One region of the Providencia sp. PROV_01 genome, then DNA from elsewhere that is predicted to be linked to it. Evidence: predicted binding sites of a transcription regulator. Region 1 holds the regulator's gene; each other region holds the start of a gene.
What was found. The regulator PurR, encoded in region 1, represses purine synthesis genes. The targets are predictions, from matches to a motif close to CANGCAAACGTTTGCNTG.
Positions count from the first base shown of each region.

Region 2: the regulator PurR is predicted to act here: its motif matches at 7,637-7,654, upstream of guaB (IMP dehydrogenase).
Region 3: the regulator PurR is predicted to act here: its motif matches at 4,508-4,525, upstream of purE (5-(carboxyamino)imidazole ribonucleotide mutase).

Region 1 is NZ_JBRFKD010000002.1:2,936,874-2,948,065, reverse strand. Features, by position in the region: gene punR (DNA-binding transcriptional activator PunR) at 1-873, shown strand, start outside; gene purR (HTH-type transcriptional repressor PurR) at 883-1,908, opposite strand; gene sodB (superoxide dismutase [Fe]) at 2,349-2,927, opposite strand; gene ACU696_RS14300 (Grx4 family monothiol glutaredoxin) at 3,407-3,754, shown strand; gene rnt (ribonuclease T) at 3,854-4,498, opposite strand; gene gloA (lactoylglutathione lyase) at 4,626-5,033, opposite strand; gene ACU696_RS14285 (DUF1289 domain-containing protein) at 5,200-5,439, shown strand; gene slyA (transcriptional regulator SlyA) at 5,975-6,409, shown strand; gene ACU696_RS14275 (outer membrane lipoprotein) at 6,856-7,323, opposite strand; gene anmK (anhydro-N-acetylmuramic acid kinase) at 7,857-8,978, shown strand; gene pdxH (pyridoxamine 5'-phosphate oxidase) at 8,999-9,652, shown strand; gene tyrS (tyrosine--tRNA ligase) at 9,814-11,088, shown strand.
Region 2 is NZ_JBRFKD010000002.1:2,489,942-2,501,133, reverse strand. Features, by position in the region: gene ACU696_RS12210 (GNAT family N-acetyltransferase) at 1-124, shown strand, start outside; gene ACU696_RS12205 (phosphatase) at 237-974, opposite strand; gene alr (alanine racemase) at 1,193-2,422, opposite strand; gene ACU696_RS12195 (porin) at 2,789-3,883, shown strand; gene guaA (glutamine-hydrolyzing GMP synthase) at 4,445-6,022, opposite strand; gene guaB (IMP dehydrogenase) at 6,108-7,574, opposite strand; gene xseA (exodeoxyribonuclease VII large subunit) at 7,746-9,113, shown strand; gene ACU696_RS12175 (TonB-dependent receptor domain-containing protein) at 9,176-11,192, opposite strand, start outside.
Region 3 is NZ_JBRFKD010000002.1:1,533,952-1,545,143, forward strand. Features, by position in the region: gene ACU696_RS07500 (esterase-like activity of phytase family protein) at 1-1,346, shown strand, start outside; gene ACU696_RS07505 (MFS transporter) at 1,474-2,712, opposite strand; gene purK (5-(carboxyamino)imidazole ribonucleotide synthase) at 2,829-3,911, opposite strand; gene purE (5-(carboxyamino)imidazole ribonucleotide mutase) at 3,911-4,426, opposite strand; gene lpxH (UDP-2,3-diacylglucosamine diphosphatase) at 4,584-5,309, opposite strand; gene ppiB (peptidylprolyl isomerase B) at 5,319-5,813, opposite strand; gene cysS (cysteine--tRNA ligase) at 6,081-7,469, shown strand; gene fruA (PTS fructose transporter subunit IIBC) at 8,341-10,035, opposite strand; gene fruK (1-phosphofructokinase) at 10,047-10,991, opposite strand; gene fruB (fused PTS fructose transporter subunit IIA/HPr protein) at 10,988-11,192, opposite strand, start outside.

The DNA.
Region 1 (11,192 bases):
GCAGTTGCTCGAACTGGAAGCTTTAGTGGTGCTGCTGAAGAATTGCACCGTGTACCTTCTGCAATCAGCTATACCGTTAAGCAAGTTGAAGAATGGCTTGCGGTTCCTCTGTTTGAGCGTCGACATCGTGATGTTGTGCTAACGGAAGCTGGGGCGATATTTATTAAGGAGAGCCGTTCTGTTATCAAAAAAATGACAGATACTCGTCACCAGTGTCAGCAAGTTGCGAATGGTTGGCGTGGTCAATTTAGTATTGCCGTTGATTGTATTGTCAAACCACAGCGGACAGAACAGCTAATTCTTGATTTTTATCGTCATTTTCCTGATATCGAACTCTTTATTCATCCAGAGGTGTTTAATGGGGTGTGGGATGCACTTGCTGATGGGCGTGTAGATGTTGCGATTGGTGCGACTCGAGCATCTCCAATTGGTGAAAGGTATAGTTTCCGTGATATGGGTTTTATGTCGTGGATGTGTGTTGCAAGCCCAGAGCACCCATTAGCCAGAATAGGTGAAAAACTGACCGATGATCAAATGAGAGAGTACCCTAGTTTGTGCCTTGAAGATACTTCACGTAACCTACCCAAACGTGATACTTGGGCTCTTGATAACCAGCGTCGGCTTGTTGTGCCTTACTGGGAAAATGGCTTAGCTTGTTTAGTTAATGGGTTATGTGTTGGGATGGTACCTGAGCATCGAGCGGCTCCGCTTTGTGAAAACGGCCAATTAGTTGAACTATCATTAGCGCAGCCTTTTCCACCCAGTCCTTGCTGTTTAACTTGGGTGGAAAATAATACATCACCAGCGCTCAGCTGGTTGTTAGATTACCTTGGCGATAACGAAACGCTTAACGCAGAGTGGCTTTCAACCTAGTTATTCGTACTATCGGCGGTAATCGATAAATGGACCATCTGCAACAGAACGACGTTCTACAAGGCGAGGGTGGACTTCGATTGTTTGAGCATCTTCGCGCTTATTGACGATACGATCGAGCAGCATTGTGAAGGCCATTTGCCCTAAACGCTCTTTGGGTTGGTGGATTGTGGTCAATGCCGGTGTAAAATAGCGCGCATTTCGCACATTATCATAGCCAATGATTGAAATATCTTGTGGAACACGTAATCCCATTTCATCAGCGGCACAAATTGCTCCCATTGCCATGATATCACCACCACAAAATACAGCGGTAGGGCGCTGTTTATGGCTTAAAATTTGCGTCATTGCTTTATAGCCAGACTCAGGTTCGAAATCCCCCTGAACTATCCATTCTTCTTTTAGTGTAATTTTGGCCTCTTCCATTGCTTTTTTGAAGCCAGTTAAACGTCCAATACCTGTATTTCTTTCAAGTGAACCAGGGATCACTCCAATATCGCGATGCCCACGGTCAATTAAATAGCGACCTGCTAGGTATCCACCATGGAACGAGTTATCAATAATGCTATCTGTAAAATCGCCACGAGAAGTTCCCCAGTCCATGACTACCATTGGGATATTGCGGTAATCTTCTAGCATACCAATTAAGGTATCAGGGTACTCGGAACACATCACAAGTAAGCCATCAACGCGCTTTTGTGCTAGCATCTGTAAATACGCTTTTTGTTTTCCCAAATTGTTATGAGAATTACAAAGAATCAGCGTATAGCCTTTTTCATAACAGCTATTTTCAACAGATTCGATCACCTCAGCGAAGTAAGGCGCTTCACTGGAAGTTGCTAACAACCCAATCGACTTTGTGTGGTTAACTTTTAAACTACGGGCAACCGCACTTGGCGAATAATTGAGCTCTTTAATTGCAGCCCAAACCGCAGCCTTAGTGTCATCAGCTACAAAGCGCGTTTTATTAATAACATGGGATACGGTTGTGGTAGATACGCCAGCGCGCTTCGCCACATCTTTAATCGTTGCCATGGGGGAAAAAAACTCCTGACCAATAACCGGTCTCTATAAGAATTCTTGTTAAAAAATTACCTGCATATTGATGCATTGATCCTTTGCTGGCAATAATTTAGCGATTTGTTGTCGATTTTGTCTGATCTAGCGCAAAAACGAAAGAAATAATTGATGTTATAACATGTGATATAGACACTAGTTTTACTTTTTTGGATATGTATACTTAATAACCTTTATTATTTCATGGTTATTTATTAATTCAATTACATTAGAATGAGAGGAACTCATGGATACAGATGTTAAATATGGATTGCTTGCTGCGCTGGGCTCATTAGCATTAATTATCTTTCTTGCTGCGCATATTTTCTGATTTTATTTCAGCCTTGAGTAGGGTGAATTTAAAAGGGCGAGTATATCTCGCCCTTGCTGTATCTAAACTTAGCAACAAGCAGAAATTGTTATGCTAAATTTTCTTCCACAAATTTCCAGTTAACCAGTGCCCAGAAGTTTTCTAAATATTTAGGGCGAGCGTTACGGTAATCGATATAGTAAGCGTGCTCCCAAATATCAACAGTTAACACGGGCTTATCATCACCAGAAATAGGTGTTGCAGCGTTAGATGTATTCACTATAGCAAGGCTACCATCTGCTTTTTTCACCAGCCATGTCCAACCTGCACCAAAATTTTTGGTTGCTGCATCAGTAAATTGAGCTTTAAATTCAGCGAAAGAACCGAATGATTTATTGATTGCATCAGCTACTTTACCTGTTGGTTCACCACCTGCATTTGGCGCTAAGCAATTCCAATAGAAAGTGTGATTCCAAACTTGTGCTGCGTTGTTAAAAACTCCGGCTTCAGAAGTTTTGATAATTTCTTCTAAAGATTTTCCTTCAAAGTCAGTGCCTTTGATTAGGTTATTTAAGTTAACAACGTACGTGTTATGGTGCTTACCATAGTGATATTCTAAGGTTTCAGCTGAGATATAAGGTTCTAAAGCATCTTTTGCATACGGTAAAGCGGGTAGTTCAAATGACATTGCGTACTCCTTGATTGCTTTTATATCAAAAAACTTAGGGTGTTTGCTCTTAAAATGAGCGAAATAGTCGGTTACTGCTTATCATTAGAGTTTCGCCTATCGGCGATATGATATTTAATATATTAATGATAACACGTTAAACCTTACAAAGGTAAAGGTAATAACGTTACACAGATGTTAACAAATAAATAGGGGAGTTACACATAGAAATCATATGGATATTGCGAATGGATGACCTGAATATATCAAATATGCATTTTTAACTAGAAATAGCTGCTTGTTTGACTTAGGTAAAGAGAAGATAGAAAAGATGCCTTTTTGCTTTTTGGAATGCTATAGTAATGCCCCTATAAAACTGGCATATTGTATGAAACAATTCAGTTTCTTATTATATCAGTCAATGTATTCTGTTAAGTTGCGGTAGACTCTCAGTTACCGGCTGACTGCAAACCTGCATCTTTGTTTTAAGGAAGTTAAAAATGACAACTATTGAAAGAATTGAGCGCCAAATTAAAGAAAACCCAATTTTATTATATATGAAAGGCTCTCCTAAACTTCCGAGCTGTGGTTTTTCTGCTCAAGCAGTACAAGCTCTGTCTTCTTGTGGTGAGCGTTTTGCTTATGTTGATATCTTACAAAACCCAGATATTCGCGCTGAATTGCCAAAATACGCAAACTGGCCGACTTTTCCACAATTATGGGTGGATGGTGAGCTGGTCGGTGGCTGTGATATCATCATGGAAATGTTCCAGCGTGGTGAGCTCCAGTCTCTAATCAAAGAAACTGCGGATAAATATCGTCCAGCAGATGAAGCTAGCGCAGACTAAATTAAGCCACAAATAAAAGACGTAAAAACCGTATTTGACGAAGGCATTTTTGCTTTACATCAAATACGGTTTTTTCTGTCATGGTGATTTACTAAAAGATTATTGACTGTCTTCAATAATTGGCCAACCACCCAATTTTTTCCACTTATTAACGATTTCACAAAATAGCAAAGCCGTGCGATTCGTATCATACAGTGCGCCATGAGCTTGTTTACCATCGAATGGGATACCCGCAGAAACACAAGCTTTTGCCAGAATTGTTTGACCAAATACAAGGCCACTCAGTGCTGCAGTATCGAAGGTCGCAAATGGATGGAAAGGATTACGTTTTAAACCTGCTCGCTCGGCCGCATTCATGACAAAGCTGTGATCAAAATTAGCATTATGAGCGACAATAATTGCGCGATTACAATCTGTGTTTTTCATTCCTTTGCGAATGACTTTAAATATCGCATGAAGGGCGTCATATTCGCTAACAGCACCGCGTAGAGGGTTTGTTGGATCAATTCCGGTGAAGGCAAGAGCGGACGGTTCAAGATTCGCCCCTTCAAAAGGTTCTACATGAAAATGCAATGTTTCATCCATGGAGAGCCAGCCGTCTTTATCCATTTTTAAGGTGATGGCAGCAATTTCTAACAGGCCGTCAGTTTTTGCATTAAACCCACCAGTTTCAACATCAATAACGACAGGATAGTATCCCCTAAAGCGGTTCACTAGGGCGTTTGGATTGTTTTTTTCAGACATTAGGACTTTCGATTTTAGTTTTCTAGTTGGATGACATTATGTCAAAACCAGTAAAAATTTGCAGGTAAACGGTGATAGAAGTTTAGGTGCTAAGTTAGGTACCTAAACTTCTAAATCATATCGCGAATTAATGGCCTAAGCCTTTACTTGCGCTTTTATTTTCGATCAGTTCAATTTTATAACCATCAGGATCTTCCACAAATGCAATCACAGTGGTTCCGCCCTTAACAGGGCCCGCTTCACGTGTGACGTTTCCACCTGCGTTACGGATATCATCGCACGTTTTTGCAACATCATCGACGCCTAGAGCGATATGACCATATGCATTACCCATATCGTATTGGTCAACACCCCAGTTATAGGTCAACTCTATGACGGCGCCTTCACTTTCATCGCTGTAACCAACAAACGCGAGAGAGTATTTATACTCTGTGTTTTCACTCGTTCTTAATAAGCGCATGCCTAACACTTTTGTGTAAAAATCAATAGAACGCTGCATATCAGTAACACGTAACATAGTATGGAGTAAGCGCATTTTAAACCTCTTAGAATCAGCCTGAATCGATTTACCTATTAATATAACGTGCTTAAATTAATAAATACAATGATTACAGTTTGTTTTTTGAACAAATAATGGTAATACTCATTTTTAGGAGTATATCACAGATTTAATGTGATTTTTTCTTTTGAAGGGGAAACTTATGGCCGAACAACTTGAATTTTTTGAGATCCCCAGCCCTTGCCGTGGTATTTGTCAAAGTAATGAGCAAGGTTATTGTCGAGGTTGTTACCGCACTCGTGATGAACGCTTTAATTGGCTAAAATTCTCGGATACTGAAAAACGAAATGTACTTCGTTTATGTCGCCAACGCTATTTAAGAATATTAAATAAAAAACCAGATCAAGAAAAAATCATCGATAAGCAACAACGACTCTTTTAATCCCCAGCTTCTTAAATTTCATTAGGAATAAAACAAATGTTTTATTCCTAATGTGAATTAATTCAACTGGAATTAATGATAAGCTATTTATTTCTTGGTTTATATTTCAATGAAATTTTATTTATTAAAAATTAGTATAGGTTAAATCAAAATGACTGTAATTAACATGATTTTAAGATTAACTATATTCATTTGTTTTTTAAAGGTTTATTTGTCGTTGTTTTTTTTATTGTTATTCATGACTACTATAAGAGGTAAAATAGATAGATCAAAAAGGAGAGTGCGGCTATTCTTATTAATAAGATAATTGATAGGTTATCTTATTAAGCCTGGATTGAGATAATGGATGAGTTTGCGAAGTATTAATGGGAGTTATACCACATAATAAACCAGTCATTATAACTAGAAATAGGTATTTAATAGCTAATGTATAAATAAAAAGTTGTAAATATAAAAGGAAATTAATATATAATTCAAAAAATAATATGAAGACGGTATGTTTTTTAGACATTATAATTATATAAAGGAGGGTAAATTGGAATCACAAATTGGGACAGAGTTATCACGTGTTGTTCGCATGTGGAGAGCATTAATCGACTATTGTTTGAAGCCTCTTAAACTCACACAGACACATTGGGTTACATTACATAATATAAGTCAACTACCACCTGAACAATCACAAATACAGTTAGCGAAAGCGATTGGTATTGAGCAGCCTTCATTAGTAAGAACTCTAGATCAGTTGGAGGAAAAAAAACTTATTTCTAGGCATACTTGCACAAATGATAGGAGAGCTAAAAGAATAAAATTAACTGAAGAATCTGAACCTTTTATTAAAACTGTAGATCAAGTCATAAATAATACGCGTCTAGAAATATTGAATAACATTAGCCAAGATGAGCTTTATCAGTTGTCACAATTACTTCTGAAGCTTGAAAAGAATATTTTAAGACTGCAAAATGATTCTTGATGTGAAAATAATATGACTAGCTAATAAATGATATGCTAATTATTAAATTGGTAATAAAAATAATTGGATCATGCAATTTTTATAGGGTAATAATAGGATGAGCAATCACACTCGGTTATTGTTCTTGTTGAATGATTGCTGTGAAATATAATTAAAGTTGTAAATTGTATGTCTTGACGTTGCTTTTGTTTTTTTATTAGCTAATTCATTGGTGTGTATTAATTAATAACAAACAATTGATTAGAGGGGATAGGCTAAAATAAGTTTATTGGTTTGAAAGCAAGGCATTTATGTGTAAACAAGAATTTACATTACTTAAAAGCCATGCATGATAAATATAAAATATGATTATCAAACATAAAGTTATTATATTATTCAGCAATATTTTTATAAGAAATGCTCACCGGCAATAGCCGGTGAGCATACCTAATTTAGTAACCGTAAGATTATCGAGGAGATACAGTAACGGTATTTCCGCTATTCGCAATCATAACGCGTTGACCATTACGGAAGGTGTTTGGGTCTTGTTTTTGAACTACAACAATGTTTTTGCCGCTATCGAGGCGGATTTCTAATTGAACACCTTGGCTTCTATTTAATGCGCCTTGAGCTTCTTGGCCAGCTAAGCCACCAGCGATAGCACCCGCAGCAGTTGCTAATGTGTTACCTGTCCCACCACCGATAGTGTTACCTAATAACCCACCAAGTACTGCACCACCAATGGCGCCAATTACGTTGCCGTCTTCACCAGCTTGAATAGTCACAGGGCGAGCATTCAGAACAGTACCATAAGTCACAGTCTGTACCTGTTTCGCATCCTTGGCTGAAATAGTATCACCAGAAAGCGTACTGGTATTGACACAGCCTGATAAAGCTGCAACTGCTACAACACCTACAAAAACTTTCTTAAGCATAAGAACTCCTATGAGATTTGCTGTCTGTGGCACTAACATAGCATCGTATATTTGTTTTCACCATAAACACAACAAGTATCAAAATAATGGTATTAAAAAGCGATGGTTAGATTACCGATATTGATTTAAATAAAGTGTAAACACTAGGTAAAATATCTCAAATTCGCGATTATTTCATTCAATAAGGCACTCTTTGTTAAATATTCAATAGGGTAGTCAGCTTATGAGCATCTTTTCGCACCCGTTGCCAAACAGAAATAAGGTGTTAAAACTTTAGCTGAGGTACAGAACCGTAATGCCGAGCTGATAAATATATTATGTACCATTATATTGGAAATGAAAATTTCAGGTATTACAAAACGTCTTTTTTATTTGGGTTGTCTAGCAATTTTGAGTTTTAAAGCATTTATTTATTATTCCTGCGAAGCGCGCCGAGAAATTGCATCGAATTGTTGACAAAATTTGTCATCAAAGCACAATCTTTTGTAGTCGAGCGTTGTAAAGTCAATGTGCACTCTGAAGGAACAAGAATAATGATGAAATCAGGTCGTTACATAGGGGTTATGTCAGGAACTAGCCTAGATGGTGTTGATGTCGTTCTTGCTGCAATTAGTGACAAATTTGTCGCAGAGCAATCCAGTTTGAGTGTTGCATTTCCTATTGGATTAAAAAAAAGAATTTTAGATATATGCCAAGGACAAGTAACAACGCTATCAGAGGTTGGTAAAATTGATAGAGAGCTAGGCTCTTTATATGCAGATGCAATAAACCAGCTTCTTACTCAAACAGGGCTAACATCCGAAGATATCATTGCCATTGGTTGCCATGGTCAAACTGTTTGGCATGAGCCTGATGGCGAGCAACCTTTTACTATGCAGTTAGGTGATAATAACCGTATTGCGGCTTTAACGGGGATCACAACGGTAGGTGATTTCCGGCGAAGAGATATGGCTTATGGGGGGCAGGGGGCACCTTTAGTTCCTGCATTTCATTTAGCTGTTTTAGGGCATTCTACAGAAAAACGAATTGTACTAAATATTGGTGGAATAGCTAATGTGACAGCTTTGTTACCTGGTGCTTATGTCAAAGGCTATGACACTGGACCTGGCAATATGTTAATGGATACCTGGAGTTGGCGTATTAAGCAAAAGGCATTCGATAAAGATGGTGAATGGGCCAGTCGTGGTCAAGTTGACCATGCATTACTAAAAGCGATGCTAAGTGACCCATACTTTAGGCGTTCATCACCGAAAAGTACGGGGCGAGAGTATTTCAACACACAATGGTTAGAACAGCATTTGGCTCATTTTCCTTCAATTTCAGTCGATGATGTGCAAGCAACGTTATGCGAATTGACAGCAGCCTCTATTGCAGAGCAAGTGTTACTATGTGGCGGTTGTGAGCGTTTGATAGTCTGCGGTGGCGGAGCAAAAAATATCTTTTTAATGCAGCGGATGGCAGCCTTACTGCCTGGGATTGAAGTGGCGCCAAGTGATAAATTTGGTCTGAGTGGGGATGATATGGAAGCTTTGGCATTTGCATGGTTAGCTGCTCGAACCATTTCTGGGCTTTCAGGGAATTTGGCTTCTGTAACTGGTGCAAGCCAAGAAACTGTGCTTGGGGCGATATACCCTAAAAATAGCAATAAAAAATAATTGTGGTTAAGGATGCAAAAATGAACGAACTAGGTGAGATTGATCTCGCAGCAGTACGTCGAGAATACACAAAAGGTGGGTTAAGACGCCATGATTTAACACCAAACCCATTGACCCTTTTCGAACTATGGATGAAGCAGGCATGTGAAGCTCGTTTGAGTGACCCAACAGCCATGTGTGTTGCTACGGTGGATGAAACCGGGCAACCCTACCAGCGTATCGTACTATTAAAACATTTTGATGATAAAGGCCTTGTATTTTATACCAATTTAGGTAGCCGAAAAGCGCAGCATTTAGAAAAAAACAATAAAATTAGCCTGCATTTTCCATGGTATCCATTAGAGCGCCAAGTTAATTTCATAGGCGTTGCCGAACGTTTAAACCCTATTGAAGTAATTAAATATTTTCATAGTCGGCCAAAAGATAGCCAAATTGCAGCATGGGCATCAGCGCAATCTTCTAAAATCTCAGCACGTGGTATTTTAGAAGGGAAATTCTTAGAGCTAAAACAAAAGTTTAAGAATGGTGACGTCCCACTACCCAGTTTTTGGGGGGGATATCGAGTGGTATTTGATAGTGTTGAATTTTGGCAAGGTGGTGCTCACCGTTTGCATGACCGTTTTTTATACCAGCGAGAAGAGAGTGGCTGGAAAATTGACAGATTAGCCCCTTAGGATCATGTTTTTTAGCTGGCACTTAATTGATATGCGCTTTATGCTATAGCTTCATTTAAGAAAACTGACAAATTACACTGGTGAGTTTTTGACAAACCTCTCAAACTTACTGGTCATTTAAACCAATATAGATAGACAAAATACAACTGATGGAGTCATTGATGTCTAGCAATAACCTGATTAAACAATTGCAAGAGCGGGGCCTCGTTGCCCAGGTAACGGATGAGGATGCGTTAGCAGAGAGACTGGCGCAGGGCCCTATCTCTCTCTATTGTGGCTTCGATCCTACCGCTGATAGCTTGCATTTGGGACATCTGGTTCCTTTGCTGTGTTTAAAACGATTCCAACTAGCCGGGCACAAGCCTGTGGCGTTGGTCGGTGGCGCAACGGGCCTTATTGGAGATCCGAGCTTTAAAGCTACTGAACGTAAATTAAACACCACAGAAACCGTTCAAGAGTGGGTAGAGAAAATTCGTAACCAAGTTTCACCATTTCTAAGTTTTGATTGCGGTGATAACAGTGCACGCCTTGCTAACAACTATGATTGGTTTGGCAAAATGGATGTACTGACTTTCTTGCGTGATATTGGTAAGCACTTTTCTGTTAACCAAATGATTAACCGTGAGTCTGTTAAGCAACGCTTAAATCGTGATGACGTTGGTATCTCTTTTACTGAGTTTGCTTATAACCTTTTACAAGGTTATGACTTTGCAAATTTGAACAAAGAGATGGGTGTGGAACTGCAAATTGGTGGTTCTGACCAATGGGGTAACATCACTTCTGGTATCGATTTAACTCGCCGTCTACACCAAAACCAAGTATTTGGCATGACGGTACCTTTGATTACCAAAGCAGACGGTACTAAATTCGGTAAAACTGAGGGTGGTGCAGTTTGGTTAGACTCCAAGAAAACTAGTCAATATAAATTCTACCAGTTCTGGATCAACACTGCAGATGCCGATGTTTATCGCTTCTTAAAATTCTTCACATTTATGGAAATAGATGAAATTAATGCACTGGAAGAAGAAGATAAAAACAGCGGAAAAGCGCCTCGGGCTCAATATGTATTGGCAGAATTAGTCACTAAACTGGTACATGGTGAAGAAGGGCTTGCTGCTGCAAAACGTATTACTGAAAGCTTATTCTCTGGTGCAGTATCTGATTTAACTGAAGCTGATTTTGAACAATTAGCTCAAGATGGTATTCCTTGTATTACCTTAGAAGCAGGTGCTGATTTACAGCAAGCTTTAGTAGATTCAGAGTTAACGCCTTCTCGTGGGCAAGCAAGAACGGCAATTAGTTCTAACGCGGTATCTATTAATGGCCAGAAACAAACTGAGCCAATGTATGTCTTCTCTGATGCAGACCGCCTGTTTGGGCGTTATACATTGATCCGTCGCGGTAAGAAAAACGACTGTTTAATTAATTGGAAATAGCTCTGACTAACCTTTGTAATATCAGCCCGGAATCTTCCGGGCTATACTCGTCATAATTCAAACTGTATTGGTGTTGACTTCGCTAGGCTCTCTGAATTGCATAC
Region 2 (11,192 bases), 450 kb from region 1:
TTCATCACCAAATGCTGAACGCTTTTATCAGAAACATGGTTTTACTTCGATTAAACATGCTAGCTACTACTCTTGTCTCGCACAAGTCGAGTTAGATTGTGTTCAAATGGAAATTGAAATATAACTTTCAATTTAATTGGAGTTAAAAGCCACTAAGCTATTCTGTGGCTTTATTCTATTTAATATTGACTGTATTTTAGGCTAACTGTATTTGTGAATGCAGTTTTGAATAACAACTAAAAATCAGCAAATTCGGCAATAGGCTTACGCCCATGGGACACTAAAAAGTCCAATACACGACGTGGAGAAACATTTAAAATTTGTGATTGTGGAAAACTAATTGATTCCAACATTTCAACTACGCGATCAAAACGGCCGAGATACCCGGCAAAATGTGAGTCTGAACCTAATGCAACCCACCCGCCAGTTTCTTTAACTGCCTTAGCTATTTCTAAGCAATTCTGTTGACTACCCGCTCTTGAATGTAGGAATGAAGAGTTATTCATTTCCAAAGCAACATTACACTCTTTCGCGGCTTGCGCTACTGCTTTGATATCAATAGGATATTTAGGGTTGCCTGGATGGGTAATTATTTGCACTTTACCACTACGGATCGTGGCAATCATAGCTTCTGTATTATCAGCTAAACTTTGGGGCTCAAGAACCGGTTCATGAAAACCAGCTAAAATAATATCTAAATGACGAGCGATCTTTTCATTGCAGTCTGTCTCACCCAACTTGTTCTTTATATTTGCTTCAATACCGTACAATAAACCAACACCATCAACAATTCTCGGCAAGATAGGCATATTACCAAAATGCCACTCATGTGGAGCATCTTGCATTTCAGGCCCGTGGTCGGTAATCGCAAATAGTTTGACACCACGGCTTGCGGCCTCAGCGAAATATTCATTAACTGTACTATAAGCATGGGTGCTGGCAATAGTATGCGCATGTAAATCAACTTGATACATAAATGATATCCTTCTATTTTTTCTACTTGCCTTCCGAGCCTACCTGCTCAGGAAAGATTCAACCAAGCTAACATATCAATTTAAAAGTTTCGATAGTCATTCACCTAAACAGCATTTTATCAACATATTGCAATATATTAGATAATATCCTAAGAAACTTTCAGGATAAAAAAACCCGCGATTATTGCGGGTTAAAATACACAGAATTAAAAATTAACTTAATCAACTAAGATACGTTTATTAGTCGCTCCCCACAAAATTGACATTTCGGTAAATAATGCACCACTGATATCCTCAACCTCTTCGGCAGTAATTTCAGCATTACCTTGTTTACCAAAAAATACAACTTCATCTCCTGGGCTAACGTTTTTTAAATCAGTAACATCAACCATGACTGTATTCATTGATGTTTTTCCTAAAACAGGAACTGTTTGGCCATTAATTAATGCATGTCCCGCATTGCTAAATACACGGCGATAGCCATCCGCATAACCTACAGGGATATTTGCTAATACAGAATCACGTTTCAAGGTATACGTTCTATCATAACCCACTGTATTTCCCTTTGGATAATGATTCACAGAGGCAATGCTCGATTTCAGTGTCATCACGCGTTTATAGTCATTTGTCGCAACGGTATCGCCGTAGAAAATGCCACCGACACGTACCATATCCAACCATGATTCAGGTACCGTAATAGTTGCATAAGTATTCGCGACATGTAATGTAATGTCTTCACGCTTTAGCCCTGTCGTATTCAATACTTGTTGAGATTCTTTCTTGAATTTTTTGAGGTCCTTACGGATCTGAGTTTCATCCTCTTCTGGATAATGAGACATAATACCGACGATTTTTAACTGAGGTAATTGTGAAATCAGCTTAGCTTCATTAAGGCCAGCAAGTGTACTCACCTCTAAACCGTTGCGCGACATCCCGGCTGAGTTCAGTGCCAGATGAATAGGAATCACTTTATTCTGCTTTTTCGCAATCGCATTTAAGCGCTGCGCCATTTCTAAATTACCGATTAACTCTTCCGTTTCATATTGTGTAGCCTGAGCCATTTCTTGCTCTGTCGCACTTCTCACTCGCATTAATCGGCCTTTAAAACCTAAATCTCTCACGGTCTTAAGCTCTTGATTATTTGTTACCCCAATGCATTGCACATTATTTTCAATCATTATTGGTGTAACTAAAGAAAGGTCATGCCCATATGCATCTCCTTTCAAAACGGCACACAGCGAAGATTTATCTCCTAGTAGGTTTTGTACTTTCTTAATATTAAAATCTAATGCGCTGCGAGATATTTCAATCCATGCGTTATTAACCACCACCGGTTGGTTTTGTGTCGCATATGTTTCTACCGGTGTTGTGATATTGTTTGGCTGTTGACAAGCTGTTGCAGCAACCAGTAAAGGGAGTAATGCCAGATACTTCAAACGAAAAGCCACGTGTTGTTCCTTATCTCTAGTGATTTTTACCAAGACATTATTTTTATAATTCTAGGTGGAAATAGACAAAATATGTATCGGTTTTAAATAATACCAACCTTCATACCCCGAACAAGTAATAATTCACTTTTTTTGCATAAAAAGACAAAATATCTTTTTCGAGTTAATTTTTCTTTTTTAGAAATAAAACATTTGGTTGAAATCATCGTAAATCAAATTATTTTTATTATTTAATAGGTTATGGCAATAATTTCACTAACATTTACTTTTGTTACACTTTTTATTTGGCGAATTAACATGCTTAAATGATAATAACTATCAATTAGGAATTTTTACTAAATATCACTCAATCCATAAGGCTATGTTATGAAGTACAAATTACTCACACTCATTATTCCAACACTACTTACTGTCAATGTTGCTAACTCCGCTGAAATGTACAATAAAGATGGTAATAAACTTGATGTATACGGACAAATTGATGTCCGCCATCATATTGCCAAAAACCGTAGTGGCGAAGATGGTGACGACTCACGTGTCAGACTAGGGCTAAAAGGTGATTCGCAAATCACCGACCAGCTCATTGGCTTTGGGCGTTTTGAATGGGAAACGAAAACTAACCAATCGGAATCAACTGAAGAAAATAGCAATCGTTTAGCTTATGCAGGCTTAAAATTTGCAGATTACGGCTCCCTTGATTATGGCCGCAATTATGGTGTTATTTATGATACCAATGCTTGGACAGACGTATTACCACTCTGGGGAGCGGATACGATGGATCAAGAAGATAATTACATGCTAAGCCGTAACCGCAATTTACTCACTTATCGCAATAATAATGCTTTTGGTTACATTGACGGTTTAAGCTTCGCACTACAATATCAGGGTAAAAATGGTGAAAAAAACCTATCATCCGGAGATGAATTAACCGATAACGGCGATGGTTTTGGCTTATCGACTGCTTATGAGTTAGGTTATGGTATTTCCCTTGGCGGTGGTTACTCCTCATCTTCCCGCACACCAAAACAAAAAGATGCCACAACCAGTAGTGCAACGGGTAAACGCGCCGAAGCATGGAACGTAGGAGGGAAATTTGAATACGAAGACCTCTATCTCGCCGTCATGTATGGCCAAACACTTAATATGAGCCGTTTTGGTAATGATGATATGGAGTCAATAGCAAATAAAACTCAGAATCTTGAAGTGGTTGCCTTATATTCTTTTGACTTCGGTCTAACCCCATCAATTGGCTATAACTATTCCAAAGGTAAAAACTTAGGCAACTTTGGGGATAAAGAATTAGTGAATTATATTGCCATCGGCTCAGCTTATGACTTTAATAAAAATTTGAGTGCTGTTATCGATTATAAAATCAACTTGTTAAACGATAATGATTTTACTGACCATTACAAAGTGAATACTGATAACGTGCTTGGCTTAGGGTTAGTGTATCAATTCTAAAATTATTATCCCTAGCGTAAAGTAAAAGCATCCGTTATAGACGGATTGCTTTTACTTTATAATCCTGTTGCTCAATCATGCATTAAATATCTAACTGAATTTAATATATCAGTAAGCCCTACTTTCCCCTCATTAAAATTATCTCTCATCATTTTATAAAAGTTTTAAAATTCGTAATCAGGTAAAAATTTATTATTGCTACAGCATGGCTTCAAAAATACCACTTTAGGTGATATTTATTATCCCTCATCGATAAGTATATATTGACCTAATATCCATTTTATTACCGTTACGATAGACGTCATTGAAGCACAGATATAGTATTTGCGAGTACTCTATTGAAGGGCTTTTTAGGTTACCTAAAAATCTAAGAGCATCTATTATAACCATTGTTACTTTTTTCATTTCAGTTCCACCTATAAGCATATTAATCAATAAAGTGATCATCACTTAACCAGAATAAAATGACCTACTCGTCACCAAAAAACAAAAAGGCACCAGTAACTAACTGATGCCTTTGAATTTATCGATAACTAAAAACTGTTATCAACAATTGCTATATTATTCCCACTCAATTGTTGCAGGCGGTTTACCGCTGATATCATAAACAACACGGGAAATGCCATCGACCTCATTAATAATACGGTTTGAAACTCGGCCTAGGAAATCATATGGTAAGTGCGCCCAATGCGCGGTCATAAAGTCGATAGTTTCTACTGCACGTAATGAAACCACCCAGTCGTATTTACGGCCATCACCCATGACACCAACAGAGCGGACAGGTAAAAATACGGTAAACGCTTGGCTAACTTTATGATATAAATCAGCTTTGTGCAGTTCTTCAATAAAGATAGCATCTGCGCGACGTAATAAGTCACAGTACTCTTTCTTCACTTCACCTAATACGCGAACCCCTAAACCTGGGCCAGGGAATGGGTGACGATACAGCATGTCGTACGGGAGACCTAACTCGAGACCAATTTTACGGACTTCATCTTTAAACAATTCTTTTAATGGCTCAACCAAACCAAGTTTCATGTCATCCGGCAGACCACCGACGTTATGGTGAGACTTAATAACATGCGCTTTGCCAGTTGCTGATGCCGCTGACTCAATAACGTCTGGATAAATAGTCCCTTGAGCCAACCATTTGATATTAGGCAGCTTAGATGACTCTTCATCAAATACTTCGATAAATACATGACCAATTTTCTTACGTTTAGCTTCTGGATCGCTGATCCCAGCTAACGCATTTAAGAAGCGATCTTCTGCTTTAGCATGGATAATGTTCAGGTCAAATTTACCTGCAAACATTTCCATCACTTGGTCTGCTTCGTTTAAACGTAATAAACCGTTATCAACAAATACACAGGTTAAACGTTTACCAATTGCGCGGTTTAATAGCAACGCAGTAACCGATGAGTCAACACCACCCGATAGCGCGAGCAGTACATGGTCATCACCAATTTGCTCTTTTAAACGGGCTACCGTGTCTTCAATAATTGCAGCTGGCGTCCACAGTGCCTCACATTGGCAAATATCTTTCACAAAGCGCGTTAAAATATTTAGGCCTTGGTGAGTGTGAGTCACTTCTGGGTGGAATTGAACACCATAGAATTTTTTCTCTTCATTTGCCATGATGGCATATGGGCAGCTTGGCGTGCTGGCAATAGTTTTAAAATCCGCAGGAATAGCGGTAACTTTATCACCATGGCTCATCCAGACATCAAGTACTGGCTTGCCAGCTTCGTTCAGAGAGTCATGAATATCACGGAATAATTCACATTGCTCAGTGATTTCAACATTGGCATAACCGAACTCACGTTCACCAGAGACCTCAACTGCGCCACCCAGTTGCATTGACATGGTTTGCATGCCATAACAAATACCTAATACAGGAACACCTGCATTAAATACGTAATCAGGAGCACGTGGACTATCTGATTCAGTCGTACTTTCTGGCCCACCAGAAAGAATGATACCGTTTGGATTAAATTCTCGAATTTGTTCTTCTGTAACGTCCCACGCCCAGAGTTCACAGTAAACGCCAATTTCACGGATACGACGGGCGATCAGCTGTGTATATTGCGAGCCGAAATCAAGAATAAGAATGCGATGTTTATGGATATTTGTTGTCATTTGAGGAGAATTCCAAAAATTCAAGTCAAAAATAAGAATCGGTGACGCAATCGAACGAATGCGCCACCCTGAGAAATTTTATCGATTATTGCCCCAAACGATAGTTTGGAGATTCTTTCGTGATAGTAACATCATGGACGTGGCTTTCTTGGATACCGGCTCCACTGATACGAACAAATTCTGCTTTTGTTCTCAATGCATCAATAGTACCACAACCTGTCAGCCCCATACAGGAGCGTAAGCCACCCATTTGTTGATGAATGATTTCTTTTAATCGGCCTTTATACGCTACGCGGCCTTCAATACCTTCTGGCACTAATTTGTCTGCCGCATTATCTGATTGGAAGTAACGGTCTGACGAGCCTTTAGACATTGCACCAAGTGAGCCCATACCACGGTATGCTTTGTAAGTACGGCCTTGGAATAAAATAGTTTCTCCTGGAGACTCTTCAGTTCCTGCGAACATTGAGCCGACCATCACACACGCAGCGCCTGCCGCGATAGCTTTAGAGATGTCACCGGAGAAACGAATCCCACCATCCGCAATAACAGGAATACCCGTACCTTCAAGTGCTTCCGCCGCTTCAGCAATAGCCGTGATTTGTGGTACACCCACGCCAGTGACGATACGCGTAGTACAGATTGAACCCGGACCAATTCCCACTTTAACCGCGCTAACACCTGCATCCGCTAAGGCTTTCGCCCCTTCCGCTGTTGCAACGTTACCACCAATAATTTGTAAGTCAGGGTATTTTTGGCGAGTTTCGCGGATACGTTGTAGTACGCCTTCTGAATGACCATGTGATGAGTCAATTAATAAAACATCAACGCCAGCAGCCACCAGCGCGTCAACACGTTCTTCATTCCCTGCGCCTGCACCAACCGCAGCACCAACACGTAAACGGCCTTGCTCGTCTTTACACGCGTTTGGCTTACGTTCTGCTTTTTGGAAGTCTTTAACCGTGATCATCCCTAACAAATGAAAGTTATCATCGATCACTAAGGCTTTTTCTACGCGCTTTTCGTGCATTTTTTGCAAAACGATTTCGCGTGCTTCGCCTTCTTTCACGGTGACTAAACGTTCTTTTGGCGTCATCACCGCAGTAACAGGTTGGTCTAAATCTGTCACGAAACGAACATCACGGCCTGTAATAATACCAACTAATGAGTTATCGTTTGCCACGACTGGATAACCAGCAAAACCATTGCGCTCAGCCATTTCTTGCACTTCACGAATAGTGGTATCCGGCGTTACTGTAACAGGGTCCGTTACGACACCACTTTCATGTTTTTTTACGCGGCGAACTTCTTCCGCTTGGCGCTCAATAGTCATATTTTTATGGATGAAACCAATGCCACCTTCTTGTGCTAAAGCAATAGCAAGGTCAGATTCTGTGACAGTATCCATGGCTGCAGAAAGCATAGGAATGTTCAGGCGGATGTTTGCAGTCAGTTGAGTTGATAAGTCTGCGGTATTCGGTAATACCGTTGAGTGTGCAGGAACGAGTAAAACGTCGTCGAAAGTTAGTGCTTCTTTTTTAATGCGTAACATAGGCAATATCCCACCAGGCAGCGTTATGGAAAGGTATAAAATATTGCCGCGGCATTATACACACCGAAAACGGTTGCTTCCAGCACTTTTTTGAAAAAAAACTTGATAACTCCTATAGCTGCGTTAGTATCTATCGATTAAGTCATTGTTTTAAAATTTGATCTGGCTCACATGTCGACTTCACAAAATAGCGCAATTTACTCTGTTAGTAAGCTTAACCAATCGGTTCGAGAACTTCTCGATAGCCAAATGGGGCGTATTTGGTTAACAGCTGAAATTTCCAATTTTTCACAACCCAGTTCAGGTCATTGGTACTTAACCTTAAAAGATGACCGAGCGCAGGTGCGAGCGGCCATGTTCCGTGGGCAAAATGCACGAGTCACTTTCCGCCCACAAAATGGCCAGCAAGTTTTAGTTCGAGCGACAGTGACCTTATATGAACCTAGAGGTGACTATCAATTAATCCTTGAGAGCATGCAACCAGCCGGTGAAGGCTTACTGCAACAACGTTTTGAGCTATTAAAACAAACACTAAGTGCCCAAGGTTTGTTTGATATTATTCATAAAAAACCACTACCTAGCCCAGCTAAATCCGTCGGTATCATTACCTCGGCAACGGGTGCAGCCCTACATGATATTTTAAATATTTTACGTCGTCGCGACCCTTCCCTGCCTATCATTATCTACCCAACGGCCGTTCAAGGTGAGATGGCACCAGCACAAATTGCTCGGATGATTGAGCTAGCAAATTTGCGTCAAGAATGTGATGTGTTGATCGTCGGTCGCGGGGGCGGTTCACTTGAAGATTTATGGGCATTTAATGAAGAAATCGTTGCTAGAGCCATTTTTGCTAGTCAACTGCCTATAATTAGCGCTGTTGGTCATGAGACCGATGTGACGATTGCCGACTATGTGGCGGACGTAAGAGCACCCACCCCATCTGCAGCGGCCGAGCTTGTTAGCCGTAACCAGTTAGAAATGCTCCGTCAGCTAAAATCTGCGCAGCAACACCTTGAAATGGCAATGGATTATTATGTAGCAGGTCAACAACAAAGGTTTGCTCGTTTGCATCACCGTTTACAGCAACAACACCCACAATTACGTTTGGCACGGCAACATAATCAACTTAATTTATTGCAACAAAAACTTGCGCAGTCGATGACTCGACAACTACAAAATTCAACATCTAAGTTCGAAAGGCTCGACCGTCGTTTACTGCAAAATGATTTGCGCCCTCAATTGCAAAAACAGCAACGTCAGTTGCAGCAGACACAGTATCATTTGCAGAATATGGTCACGAGTTTGGTTAACAGTTACCGCCAACGTTTCGCTGTCGCTTGTTCAAAAATGGAAGCAGTTAGCCCATTAGCCACCTTAGCTCGCGGGTTTAGTATCAGTGAAACCGCTAAAGGCACCGTACTGAAAAAAACCACCCAAGTGAAAGTTGGCCAACCACTGAAAACTCGCCTGAATGATGGCTGGGTTGAAAGCCAAGTTACTCATATTGAGAAGGTTAAAGTAAAAAGAATATCGAAATAATTATTTTAACCACTTATCTCGATAAAAATAACGGGATAAGTGGTGTTAAATTTATACGTTGATTAGAAACGCACCTGTCCACCAATCATATAAGTACGCCCTCTTGCTGTTGCATTATTTTTACCGCGTTCTTCCATAATAGCGGTAGAATTTGCACGATTTAATGCATCCGAATAATTTTTATTCGTGATATTATTAACCGTCATCATCAATTTAAAGTTTTTATTAACTTCATAGTCTGTATATAAATCAATGATTGTAGGTTGTTTTTCATACTTATCTTTTAGTGCATTTCCATCGTTATCAACGATAGACTCTACACCAATTCGTTTTGAAGGACCGGTCCATGTAATAGTTGTACCTACGGTTAATTTTTCATCCAATAAACGCACACCTGAATCCAAGGTCACATAATAATCAGGAAGCTCAGTGAAATCTCCCGCACTAAAATCAGCAACCTTAGCTATGGAGTTAGGTTGATCCCCAGTTTCTTTGGTATAGGATAATGTTGAATAAACTATACCTGCATCATAATTAGCCTGTAATTCATAGCCACGAAGATTAACATCATGAGGCTCATTGACATACATATAGCTTTTACGCATAAATTCTGGGAATTCTTTGTCCCATACATCATCATTCATTAAACACCAAGCCAGTTCAGCATTTGATCTTGGGCGACAAAGTAAATAAGGCTTACTCGTAATATAGTCTTTAATTTTTGTATGGAACCATAATGCCTTCATATTAAATTGGTCACCTTCAAAAATTAAATCCGGTTTAAAGCTATTAAAACCAACTTGCCATGTCTGTGATTTCTCTTCTTTTAAGAATGGGTTCATTGAATTACCACCTTCTTGAGAATAAAAAACTTCTTGCGTATTCGGCGCTCTCATTGAATGCGCATAACTGACAAATGGCTGGAATTCAGGAATAATTTCTGCTGATAATAAAACTCCGGGGTTAAAACCATTACCCCGTAAATTTAAAGTTGCAGCTTCCTGTGGAAAACAAAAATCTTGATCACCACATGCAGGTTTAAAACCTTTTAAGTGATAATTCATATAATTCAAATCAAAAATTGCTGTATAGATCCCATACTTGGCTTCCAATTGTGTATATGCGCTCGCAAGATCTAACGACCCACTTGGCGAGAATGGATTATAGTTCAACGTATCTTGGTCAATAACAGAACTAACCTCTCGCTCATACTTCGTTTTAGATAACTTAGAACCTATTTTCCATTCAAAATCAATATCACCATAGGAAAACCGGCTTGTATTAGAAAGATTAAGACCATCGCCAATATTTTTGGATTTACCTTGCCTTAATGCCCAACCTAATGAGTCACCTTCAAATTGTTGGTCATTTTTTCCATGACTCGCTAAAACCTCAACATCAATTAATTCATTTAGCGGCGTATATTTATATTTAATATAATAATCTTCACTATTAATCTTTCTTCGTGTGAGCTTATTTTGTAAGAAACGACCACTGAATTCTAATTCATGGCTGTCATTAGGTTTATATTTCAATTTAGCTAATTGCGATTGTGGCTTTTGTTTGAAAGTGGAGTCGGTGGCAAATTCATCACTATCAAACCCATCACCATTTTTATAACTGCCAGGAATATTATGGCCGCTAACCGCAATTAAACCGCCAAAATAGCCATCATCTTGCAATAATGTCTTTCCTGCGACCGCTACCATGCCATTATAACCGAGACCATTATCTCCCCAGCTAGCTTTACTACGCAGCCCATATACATTATCTTTAAAAATCACATCATCAATACCGATAGTACGAAAATTTGCACTCCCTGCTAAAGCGTTAACACTATTGCCTCCATTTAATTGCCCTTTCTCTACTTCAACTTCAACAATAAAATTTGGATCAATTAAAGCGCCAAAATCATTATTTGGCTGTTGTCCATGTGTATATTGACTTGGGGAAATTCCATAATAACTTTGCGTGACACCATCCACCATCATATTCACGCGACCAAAACCACTCAACCCGCGAATATTGACATTAACGGTACCTTGGCTGGCATCCATTTGAGTATAGGTTCCGGGCATG
Region 3 (11,192 bases), 1.4 Mb from region 1:
GTAAACTGGGCTCGTTATCTTTATTGGCTAGTTTAATTTCATTTAGCATCACTGGGTTTGCTCAACAAGAAGTGCCAGCTACATTAGCGGGTCACTCCATTCTTCCGGTTAATTCCACTGTCGCTACACCTGAAAATGCACCTTCAGACATGCAAGTGAGTGGTAAATTTACCACAGGCGCTCGTGTAGATAGTTTAGGGAAAGTGGAAGGTAAATCTGCAGATCGCCCAACGGGAATGCACATTCCAATTAAAGGCCAGCCACGTCAAGGGCACTCGGGTATCAAACGCATGGCGGATGGTACTTACTGGGTTTTAACTGATAATGGATTTGGCAACAAAGTAAACTCTCCTGACTCTATGTTGTATGTCACTCAATATGACATTGATTTTCAAACGGGTAATACGACACCATTAAAAACGGTTTTCTTCCATGATCCCGATAAAATTATCCCTTTTCATATTACGAATGAAAGTACAAAAGAACGCTATTTAACAGGCAGTGATTTTGATCCTGAAAGCTTTCAATTTGCGGATGGTGCTTTATGGGTTGGTGATGAGTTTGGTCCTTACTTAATCAAAATGGATTTGGATGGTAAGGTATTAGCCTTGTTTGAAACGCAAGTAGATGGAAAGAAAGTCGTTTCTCCTGACCACTACCAAATCACCACACCGGGCAAACCCACAGATAAAGTGACTTTCCAAGTCAACCGTTCGAAAGGTTTTGAAGGTATGGCATCATCGCCAGACGGTTCTAAGCTCTATCCAATGCTAGAAGGGGCGATTTGGCTTGATGACAAACAAGATTATGAAAATGTTGATGGCAAACGTGCAGCACGTATTCTTGAATTTGATGTAAAAAAACAAGATTGGACTGGCAGAAGTTGGTTATATGTCTTTGAAGATAACCAAAACGCCATTGGTGATTTTAATCTTATTGATGATACTCACGGCCTAATCATTGAGCGTGATAATGGTGAAGGTACAGCAGATAAAGCCTGCACGGCGGGAAGCAGTAATACTGAAAATTGTTTTAGTAATTTAGCTAAATTCAAGCGTGTTTATCGTATTGAATTTTCAGATAACAATATAGGCAAACCAGTAAATAAGCAGGCTTATATTGATTTAATGAATATCAAAGACCCGAACAATATGGCAAGAAAACCTTTAAATGACGGGGTGTTTACTTTCCCATTCTTTACCATAGAGAACGTTGATGTGGTTGATAGCGAACACATTATTGTTGGCAATGATAATAACTACCCGTTCTCATCCAGTCGTGAACCAAATAAAGCGGATGATAACGAATTTATCTTATTAAAAGTTCCTGAGCTGTTAAAACCATAATTGATTTTGCGCCACATTTTGATTTTTCCGGTGGCACAAATAAGCGGTATGTTTTGATCCAATATCTGGTCTTAAACTTGTTTTCCCTTTGGTTTTAATTTTTCCCGAGCTAAGCACTCGGGATTTTTTATTTGTGATTGAGTGCAGGGGGCTTCATCATCAAGGTAAGACCTAAAATCACGACAACAGGCGCAGCAATAATCAAAAATGCAGGGGTGAAACTCCCTGTGAAATCTTTTATTGCACCAGCAATAAAAGGCGCTAAACAAGCAACGGTTGAAATTAAATTCACCACAGAGAATAGTTCTAGGTATGGGCCTCGGCCAAAATAATTTGAAAGCAAAACACTTGATGCCAAAAAAGTCATGCCGTAGCCAATGCCAACGCATAACACAAACAAGATTAGCCATAGCCATGAGGTGGCAATACTGAGGAAGATAACACCTAATACCATGGTAATTAGGCTACCAATTAATAGTTTCTTTGGTTCTAGCCATTCCCCAGCGGCTCCACCAATAAGCCTTGAGAATGCATTAACAAATGCCATTGTGCTTAACAATGAAACCGCCACGGTCAAGCCAAAACCACGCTCTTCAATATGGGCAACAGCAAAGCTATTAACGGTAATACCACACCATAAAAATGAGGTATAAGTTGCAGCAATTAAGTAAAACTGCCATGTACGTAGTGCTCTGCCGACTGTCCATACTTCTGGAGTGCGATAAATGGGTTTACTCGCATCACTCACTTGTTTTTGCATCACTTTTTTTGCGTGTTCTTGTTCTTGTTTACCTTCACGCAGCATAAAAATAGTGATTAACGTGACAATGCTCAGATAAACGGCGCATAGAACCCAATGCATACGCCAAGAGCCTAACTGGTTTGAGGCGTAAAAGTAAATCCAAGGGCCTGCAACGCCTCCCAAACCCCCGATGGTGAAATATAACCCAAAGGCAAGGGATTGCTTTTCAAATAGCCGTGAAAGTACGTAAGTCCCAGGAACTGTGGCGAGTAAGGTGAAACCAATACCAATTAATGCGGTGCCTAAAAAATAGGTGCTGATGGCTTGCGTGGAATAAAGGCTATAAAAACCCGCAACAAAGACACTAGTACCTAGCAATAAAGTGGCCCGTACACCGACTTTACGGATCAGTAGAGAAGGGAGAAAACTCGCAAGCCCGCAAGTTAAGCCCAGTAGCGTAAAACCAAATCCAGCCTCACTCCAACTCCATTTGAGCTCACTTATCATCTCAGGCAAAACCACACCAAGAGATGTAAAGGTGGTTGCAGTGGCTAAAAAATAAACCAGCCCTAATAGAACAAGAATGCACCACTGATAAAACGGACTAAAAGGCTGCGAGGACATATTGACTCCAGTAATGCCGCACACCTTAAATCAGGATATTTGTTTTCTGGATGACGGCGTAAATAGCATAATGCCCGAAAATAGGTTCGGGCATCGAATAGGGCTATTTTCCCTATTTATTGGTGAGAGTACCAGTCTAATTTTGCATTTGCCCACTCAATGCCACTTTTGTACTCATTTGGTAAAAGTGGAACTAAAGCAGCAAGTGTTGCAGACAATTGATTGCAGTCGCGATGAGAAAGGTTTAAATGGCCCACTTTCCGAGCAGGGCGCACCTCTTTTTCATACCAGTGAAGGTGAACTAGGGGGAAATTTAACCAGTTTATATTTACATCCGTACCAATTAAATTGACCATAACAGCAGGGCTATACACTTCAGGTGATGGCATTGGCAGGTTTAAAATGGCACGTAGATGTAACTCAAATTGGCTAATGGATGCGCCATTTTGTGTCCAATGGCCGCTATTATGTACTCGAGGCGCAATTTCGTTAATCAGTAGGTTATTGCCCACGACAAAGCATTCCATTGCCATCACACCAATATAACCTAACTCATCCATGACCGCGCTGAGCATGGCTTGAGCTTGTTCCTGTTGCGGGTTAGTTGACTTAGGGAAGGCTACACTCGTCCGCAAAATACCTTCTTGGTGCAAATTATGAGTAATTGGGTAAAAAACGGATTTCCCCTCTGCATTTCGGGCCCCAATGACAGACACTTCCGCGTCAAAAGGGATGCCTTGTTCAACGATACATTCACCGTAAATTTCAGCGGGTAAGTCTTTTTCATCACCAGGGCGAACACGCCATTGACCACGCCCGTCGTAGCCGCCAGTTCTGCGTTTTACAATGAGGAAATCGCCTAAAGTTGCAAATAATTCAGGCCATTGTTCAGGGGATTCTAATAATGCCCAAGGTGCAGTGGAAAGTTGCAAACTATCAAATAAACTTTTTTGTGGGAACCTATCCGCTAAACGTGGAAAAATATCACGGTTAATAAAGGCATTATGGCGAGCTAATTCTTTTGTCAAAGGTGTTTCTGGCCAGCGTTCAATTTCAGCGGTGATGACGCTTTGCTGATAAGGAACGGCTTCCGGCTCTGCATCAAGCCCAACAGGAAAAACGGCGATACCTAATGGCTCACCCGCTTGACGCAGCATGCGACCTAGTTGGCCATTACCAAGCACACAAACGGGTTTCATTATGCTTCCCTCGGGTCTGGGTTGTTTAGCACATCATTGGTTTGTGCTTCACGCCACGCGGCAAGGCGGTTGAAAATAGCAGTATCACTTATTGCTAATACCTGAGCGGCTAACAGTGCTGCGTTTGCTGCACCTGCTTTACCGATTGCTAGTGTGCCGACAGGGATACCTTTAGGCATTTGAACGATGGAGTATAGGCTGTCGACACCACTGAGAGCAGCGCTTTGTACTGGTACACCAAAGACAGGTACTAAGGTTTTTGCAGCTAACATACCCGGTAGATGAGCGGCACCACCAGCGCCTGCAATAATCACATCAACCCCATTTTTTTTCGCATTTTCAGCAAAGGAAAATAATTTATCCGGGGTACGGTGCGCAGAGACGATTTCGACATGAAAAGGAATTTGGAGTTCATTTAATACATCAGCCGCGTGCTGCATTGTCGTCCAATCACTTTTCGAACCCATAACAATGGCGATTTTTGCCGCAGATTGAGCAGAAACTTGGGCAGTCATTTGGTGCTTTCCTGTAGTGAAAAAAACATGACCCTAAGATGGGGAAATTGAATTAAGGTGATCATATCACGGTAATGCAGTCAGGAAAACGTTTGCGTGATTAATAATTAAGCAAACGAGTCGTGTATGCGATGAGAAATTCTGGGGCTAATTAAAATTACTCGAATGGAAAGAAAATCAGTTCAATGCCTTGCTCGCTAATGACAAAAGCAGAACCTTCATAGTGCCATGCACCTAATACACCTCGATAATGCAATTCACCACCGATATTCACCTCATGAATAGCAGGGCGGTGAGTATGACCATGGATCATCCATTGCGCTTGGTGCCTTTGTAATGCATCAATAACGGCTTGCGAATTGACGTCCATAATCGACTCGGCTTTCATGCTGCTTGCATATTGGCTATTTTGTCGCATTTTTTGCGCGATACGGCGACGCACAAAGAGGGGGAGTAGCAGAAACAGCCGTTGGACCCAAGGTGTGTGAACTTTTTTACGGTAGTTTTGATAGGCGGCATCGTCTATACATAATGTATCACCATGCAAAATTAAAATACGTTTACCATAAAGTTCGAGCAATGTTTCTTGCGGTAATAGGGTCATGCCACACTGTTTCGCATAGCGTTTACCGATTAAAAAATCCCGATTTCCATGAATGAAATAACAGGGTATTCCGCGATCTGTAAGCTGTTTTAGTTCGTTGGCAACTTGTTGATGTAGCGGGTTGTTGTCATCATCGCCCACCCAATAATTGAAAAAATCGCCGAGAATATACAGGCTTTCGGCATGGATGGCTTGCTGTTGAATAAAGTTGATAAAACCGGCGGTGATCGCCGGTTCATCTTCACTTAAATGCAAATCTGCAATGATGTAAGTGGACATGCGTCAGGTTTACTCGCTGACAGTCACTTTTTCAATGATAACGTCTTCACGTGGAACGTCTTGGTGGAAACCGCTACGGCCAGTTGAGACACCTTTGATTTTGTCAACAACGTCCATACCTTCAACCACTTCAGCAAATACACAGTAACCCCAGCCATCTGGACGTTCTGAACGGAAGTTTAAGAAGTCGTTGTCAGCAACGTTGATAAAGAACTGTGCTGTTGCTGAATGAGGGTCGTTAGTACGAGCCATTGCTAAGGTACCACGGCTGTTTTTTAAACCGTTGTTAGCTTCGTTTTTGATAGGTGCTTTAGTGTTTTTTTGTTCCATGCCTGGCTCAAAACCACCGCCTTGGATCATGAAACCATTAATAACACGATGGAAAATGGTATTATTGTAAAAACCTTCACGGCAGTAAGTTAAAAAGTTTTCGACTGTAACGGGGGCTTTATCGTCAAACGTTTTGATAACAATATCACCGTGATTGGTATGAAATGTAACCATAATAGCTATCCTGAATAATTGTTTTTTGTGCGCTAACTTGCGAAAGCGTTGAGATCAGCACGTTTATATCACAGATAAAACCTGACTTGAAGCGGAAGGAAGCTTAGCGGGTAGTTTATAGCATAATAGGTGTGTATTAAACCTAATGAATAAACTGAAAAGGAAGCGGGGTAAACCCTTGCATTCTTAAGGTGATCGGGGTTCAATAACATGATATTTTATCGGTAGAAATCGATAATCATTTTTCAAATAAATGGAAAAGTTCAGATGCTACAAATTTTTAATACACTAAGTCGTCAAAAAGAAGAGTTTAAGCCCATCCACGCAGGGAAGATTGGGATGTATGTGTGTGGCATCACTATCTACGACTTGTGTCATATCGGCCACGGCCGTACATTTGTGGCATTTGATGCAATTAGCCGCTATTTACGTTATTTGGGTTACGACTTAAATTATGTGCGCAACGTCACCGATATTGACGATAAAATCATTAAACGTGCAGCAGAAAATAATGAAAGTGTCGAAGAGCTAACAACACGTATGTTGGCTGAAATGCATAAAGATTTCGATGCATTGAATATTTTACGCCCTGATAGCGAACCACGTGCAACGCGTCATATTGGTGAAATCATTGAATTAACCCAAAGCTTGATTGAGCGTGGACATGCTTATGTTGCTGCGAATGGCGATGTCATGTTTGAGGTGAAAACTGACCCAAATTATGGCCTGTTATCCCGTCAAGATTTAGAGCAGTTGCAAGCAGGTGCTCGCGTCGAAGTGGCTGATGTAAAACGTAATCCAATGGACTTCGTCTTGTGGAAAATGTCTAAAGAAGGCGAACCAAGCTGGGAATCCCCATGGGGCTTAGGCCGTCCAGGTTGGCACATTGAATGTTCGGCAATGAACAGTAAAACATTAGGCAACCATTTTGATATTCACGGTGGCGGCTCAGATTTAATGTTTCCACACCATGAAAATGAAATCGCACAATCTACCTGTGCTCATGATGGCCCTTATGTGAATTACTGGATGCACTCCGGTATGGTCATGGTTGATAGAGAGAAAATGTCTAAGTCTCTCAATAATTTCTTCACTATTCGTGACGTACTTGAGTATTACGATGCAGAAACAGTGCGTTATTTTCTGTTATCAGGCCATTATCGTAGCCAACTTAACTACACAGAAGAAAACTTGAAACAGGCGCGCACTGCGCTTGAGCGTATGTATACGGCATTGCGCGGTACCGATAAATCGGCAGTTCCTGCTGGTGGTGATGAATTTAAAGCACGTTTCATTGAGGCGATGAATGACGACTTTAACACACCAGAAGCTTATTCCGTGTTGTTTGACATGGTACGTGAAGTTAACCGTCTGAAATCAGAAGATATGTCAGCGGCTAATGCGATGGCGGCACAACTTCGTGAACTGGCTAGCGTTCTTGGTTTGTTAGAACAAGACCCAGAAAGTTTCTTAAAAGGCGGCGCACAGACTGAAGATGATGCGGAAGTGGCAAAAATCGAGGCATTAATTCAACAACGCCTAGATGCGCGTCAAAATAAAGATTGGGCGCAAGCAGATGCGGCTCGTGATGAGCTGACAGCTATGGGGGTTGTGCTTGAGGATGGGGCTACTGGTACTACGTGGCGTCGCAAATAATACGCGTCATATTTCGTGCTGTGGCGGTGTTGCCATCACTTGGCTACTTGGGTCACATACTTTTGTATGCTCCCCAAGTTATCCGCGTTCGGCGCCTAGCCACAACACGAACTATTTAGCGTATTAATAAGAGTCATATTCATACTGTGGCGGTGTTGCCATCACTTGGCTACTTGGGTCACATACTTTTGTATGCTCCCTAAGTTATCCGCGTTCGGCGCCTAGCCACAACACGAACTATTTAGCGTATTAATAAGAGTCATATTCATACTGTGGTGGTGTTGCCATCACTTGGCTACTTGGGTCACATACTTTTGTATGCTCCCCAAGTTATCCGCGTTCGGCGCCTAGCCACAACACGAACTATTTAGCGTATTAATAAGAGTCATATTCATACTGTGGTGGTGTTGCCATCACTTGGCTGCTTGGGTCACATACTTTTGTATGCTCCCCAAGTTATCCGCGTTCGGCGCCTAGTCACAACACGAACTATTTAGCGTATTAATAAGAGTCATATTCATACTGTGGTGGTGTTGCCATCACTTGGCTGCTTGGGCCACATACTTTTGTATGCTCCCCAAGTTATCCGCGTTCGGCGCCTAGCCACAACACGAACTATTTAGCGTATTAATAAGAGTCATATTCATACTGTGGCGGTGTTGCCATCACTTGGCTACTTGGGTCACATACTTTTGTATGCTCCCCAAGTTATCCTTTCGAGTACTGATGGACTTAAAAAATCCTGCATATTTAAACGGTTAGGTATTGATATTTAACCGTTTTTTATTTTTAGTGTGAAATAAAAGCCCCCCAGTTAAGGGGGGAATAAGACTACCAACAGGGACTAGGAATGGAACTTAAATCTGAGCGATTAAGCGATACTTGCCATTTCTTGTTGAGCTTCTTTGGGCGTTGCTTTTTTGACAATGGCATAAAGCACACCAGAAACCACCGTACCAGCTACTATCGCGAATAAATACATCAATACATGATTAATAGCTCCGGGTATTAACAGCACAAATAAACCACCGTGAGGTGCCATCAACTGAATACCAAAGTACATGGATAGCGCCCCAGTTATTGCACCACCAATGATACAAACAGGAAGAACACGGATAGGGTCTTTGGCGGCAAACGGAATAGCACCTTCTGAAATAAAACATAAACCGAGAACAAAAGAGGCTTTACCTGCTTCGCGTTCAGCGGGAACAAATTTATGTCTCGCTATTAATGTGGCAATCCCCATTGCCAGTGGCGGCACCATACCTGCAGCCATAATCGCTGCCATTGGTGCGTAGGTTTGTGAACTTAATAGGCCGACACCAAAGGCGTAAGCAGCTTTGTTGACCGGGCCTCCCATATCCGTACACATCATGGCACCCAATATTGCACCTAAGATCACTGCATTGGTGGTTCCCATGGTATTTAGCCAGTTGGTTAACCAGTCCATCAACCACGCTACAGGGTGACCAATCACATAGATCATGGCTAAACCGGTAAATAAAGTCGAAATCAATGGCACGATTAAAATCGGTTTTAACGCTTCCATTGTTTGCGGTAATTTTAATCGAGTGCTAATAAAGTGAGCACTGTAGCCCGCAAGGAAACCGGAAATGATCCCGCCTAAAAAACCTGCACCTAAGGTGGTCGCAAGTACCCCACCGACTAAACCCGGGGTTAGCCCTGTTCTGTCAGCAATGGAATAGGCGATATAACCCGATAGTACAGGCACCATTAATGCAAGGGCTGTTTGCCCACCAATTAGGCTAAGCGCCCAGGCCAGAGAGCCTTCTACATTGGATGCATCTAAACCAAAAGCAAATGAAAGTGCAGTACACAATCCTCCTGCCACAACCATCGGGAGCATATAAGACACACCTGTGAGTAAGTGCTTATAGACTCCGCGTTTTTCGTTGGATTGGCTTGATTGTGATGAGTTTTTGCCATTTTGTGGCGAAAATGTACTCGCCTCCTTTATCGCTCTATCTAATTCCTGTGCTGTTTTCTTCAATGCTGCACTGGTAGAGGTGCGGTACATTGGCTTTCCCGCAAATTTATCCACATTGACTTCGATATCAGCAGCGACAATGACTAAATCAGCTTGTGCAATTTCTTCTGGTGTAATTTCATTTCCAACCCCTACAGAACCACGGGTTTCTACTTTGATATTCCAGCCTCGTTTTTTTGCTTCAGCTTCAAGTGCTTCTGCGGACATATAAGTGTGAGCAACCCCTGTAGGGCAAGCTGTAACGGCTAATATAGAGAAAGTTTTTGTGTGCTGCGGTTCGGCAATTTGTTGTTCACAAAGTGTGGCTTCATTAATTGCTGATGTCAGGAATTCAGCAGGTTGCCTAACAGCGACATCGGGGTGGCCGAAATAGATTTTTTTGTCTGCACAATTGAAATCTTCAGGCAACTGAGTGTCAAAACAAATCACAATATCAGCATCAGTAAGCTGTTCAGTGAAGGTGATATTTTGTAAGGCAGATACATTCTTTAAGGCATCGATGGCTAGCCAGCAAATAGCAGGGCCTTGCTGGTGGCTTGGAGCGATTAATATTTTCATGTTTTTCATCCTCATTGAGCCGTAAACGGTTGTAAGTCAACCTTTGTCATCATATGTGCAAGTTGCGCTCGGTCTGTGATACCGACATTGGGTTGGGAGACTGCAAGTGCAGAAATGGCAGTAGCTAAGCGTAGTGTGTGCTCACTTGTCTGCCTCATCATTAGCCCGTAAATTAACCCACCTACCATTGAGTCCCCTGCGCCAACGGTGCTGATAACGTCACATTCAGGTGGTTTAGCAAACCAAGCGCCTGATGAATTGACCCACATGGCACCTTTTTCACCTAAAGAAACCACCACATGGGCAATACCTTGTTGGCGAAGTTGATTTGCGGCATCAACAATATCTTGATGAGTGGGAAGAGGTTTTCCTGCCCAAATTTCAAGTTCACGATGATTCGGTTTTACTAACCAAGGAGAAGCTTTGAGTCCAGCAACAAAAGCTTCACGGCTACTATCAAAAATGACACACATGCATTGTTCTCTAAGGCGTAACATCCATTGAGTAAAATCTTTTAAATCAACGCCTTGAGGTAAACTTCCACTGACGCAAATCATATCAAACTGACCCGCCCAGCTGAGTGAGTCGGTGACGAAACGTTGCCAATCCGCTTTAGTGACACTGAAGCCTGAAAAATTAAAATCGGTAACTGCACCGGTGTGCTCTGTCAGTTTTACATTGATACGGGTGCGGCCTTCGACAACCTGAAAGCGGTTAGCAATTCCTGTTTCGCTGAACGCTTTTTGGAAACCATCTTGGTTTTCTTTACCTAAAAAACCACCAACAGTGACATCAATTCCTAAGTTTTTAAGTACTTTGGCCACATTTATGCCTTTTCCAGCGGCATGAAGCCCAGCAGTTTTGACTAAATTCACATCACCTCTATGAATATCAGGTAAAAGCCCAACTAAATCATAGGCGGGGTTTAACGTGATAGTTGCGACTCTTCTGCTCATGCGATTTCTTCTCCAAGTCCTGAGTTAATTGCCTCGCCAATGGTAACGATAGCTTCTTGTGCATCTGTACCTTCTGCGTGAATTCGTAAACGGTGCCCACATTTAGCGCCTAAACTGACGATTTTCATTAAGCTGCGACCATTTACGGGAGTCGCAGTACCATCAAGATTACTCACAGTAATAGTGCTTTCGAACTGCTTA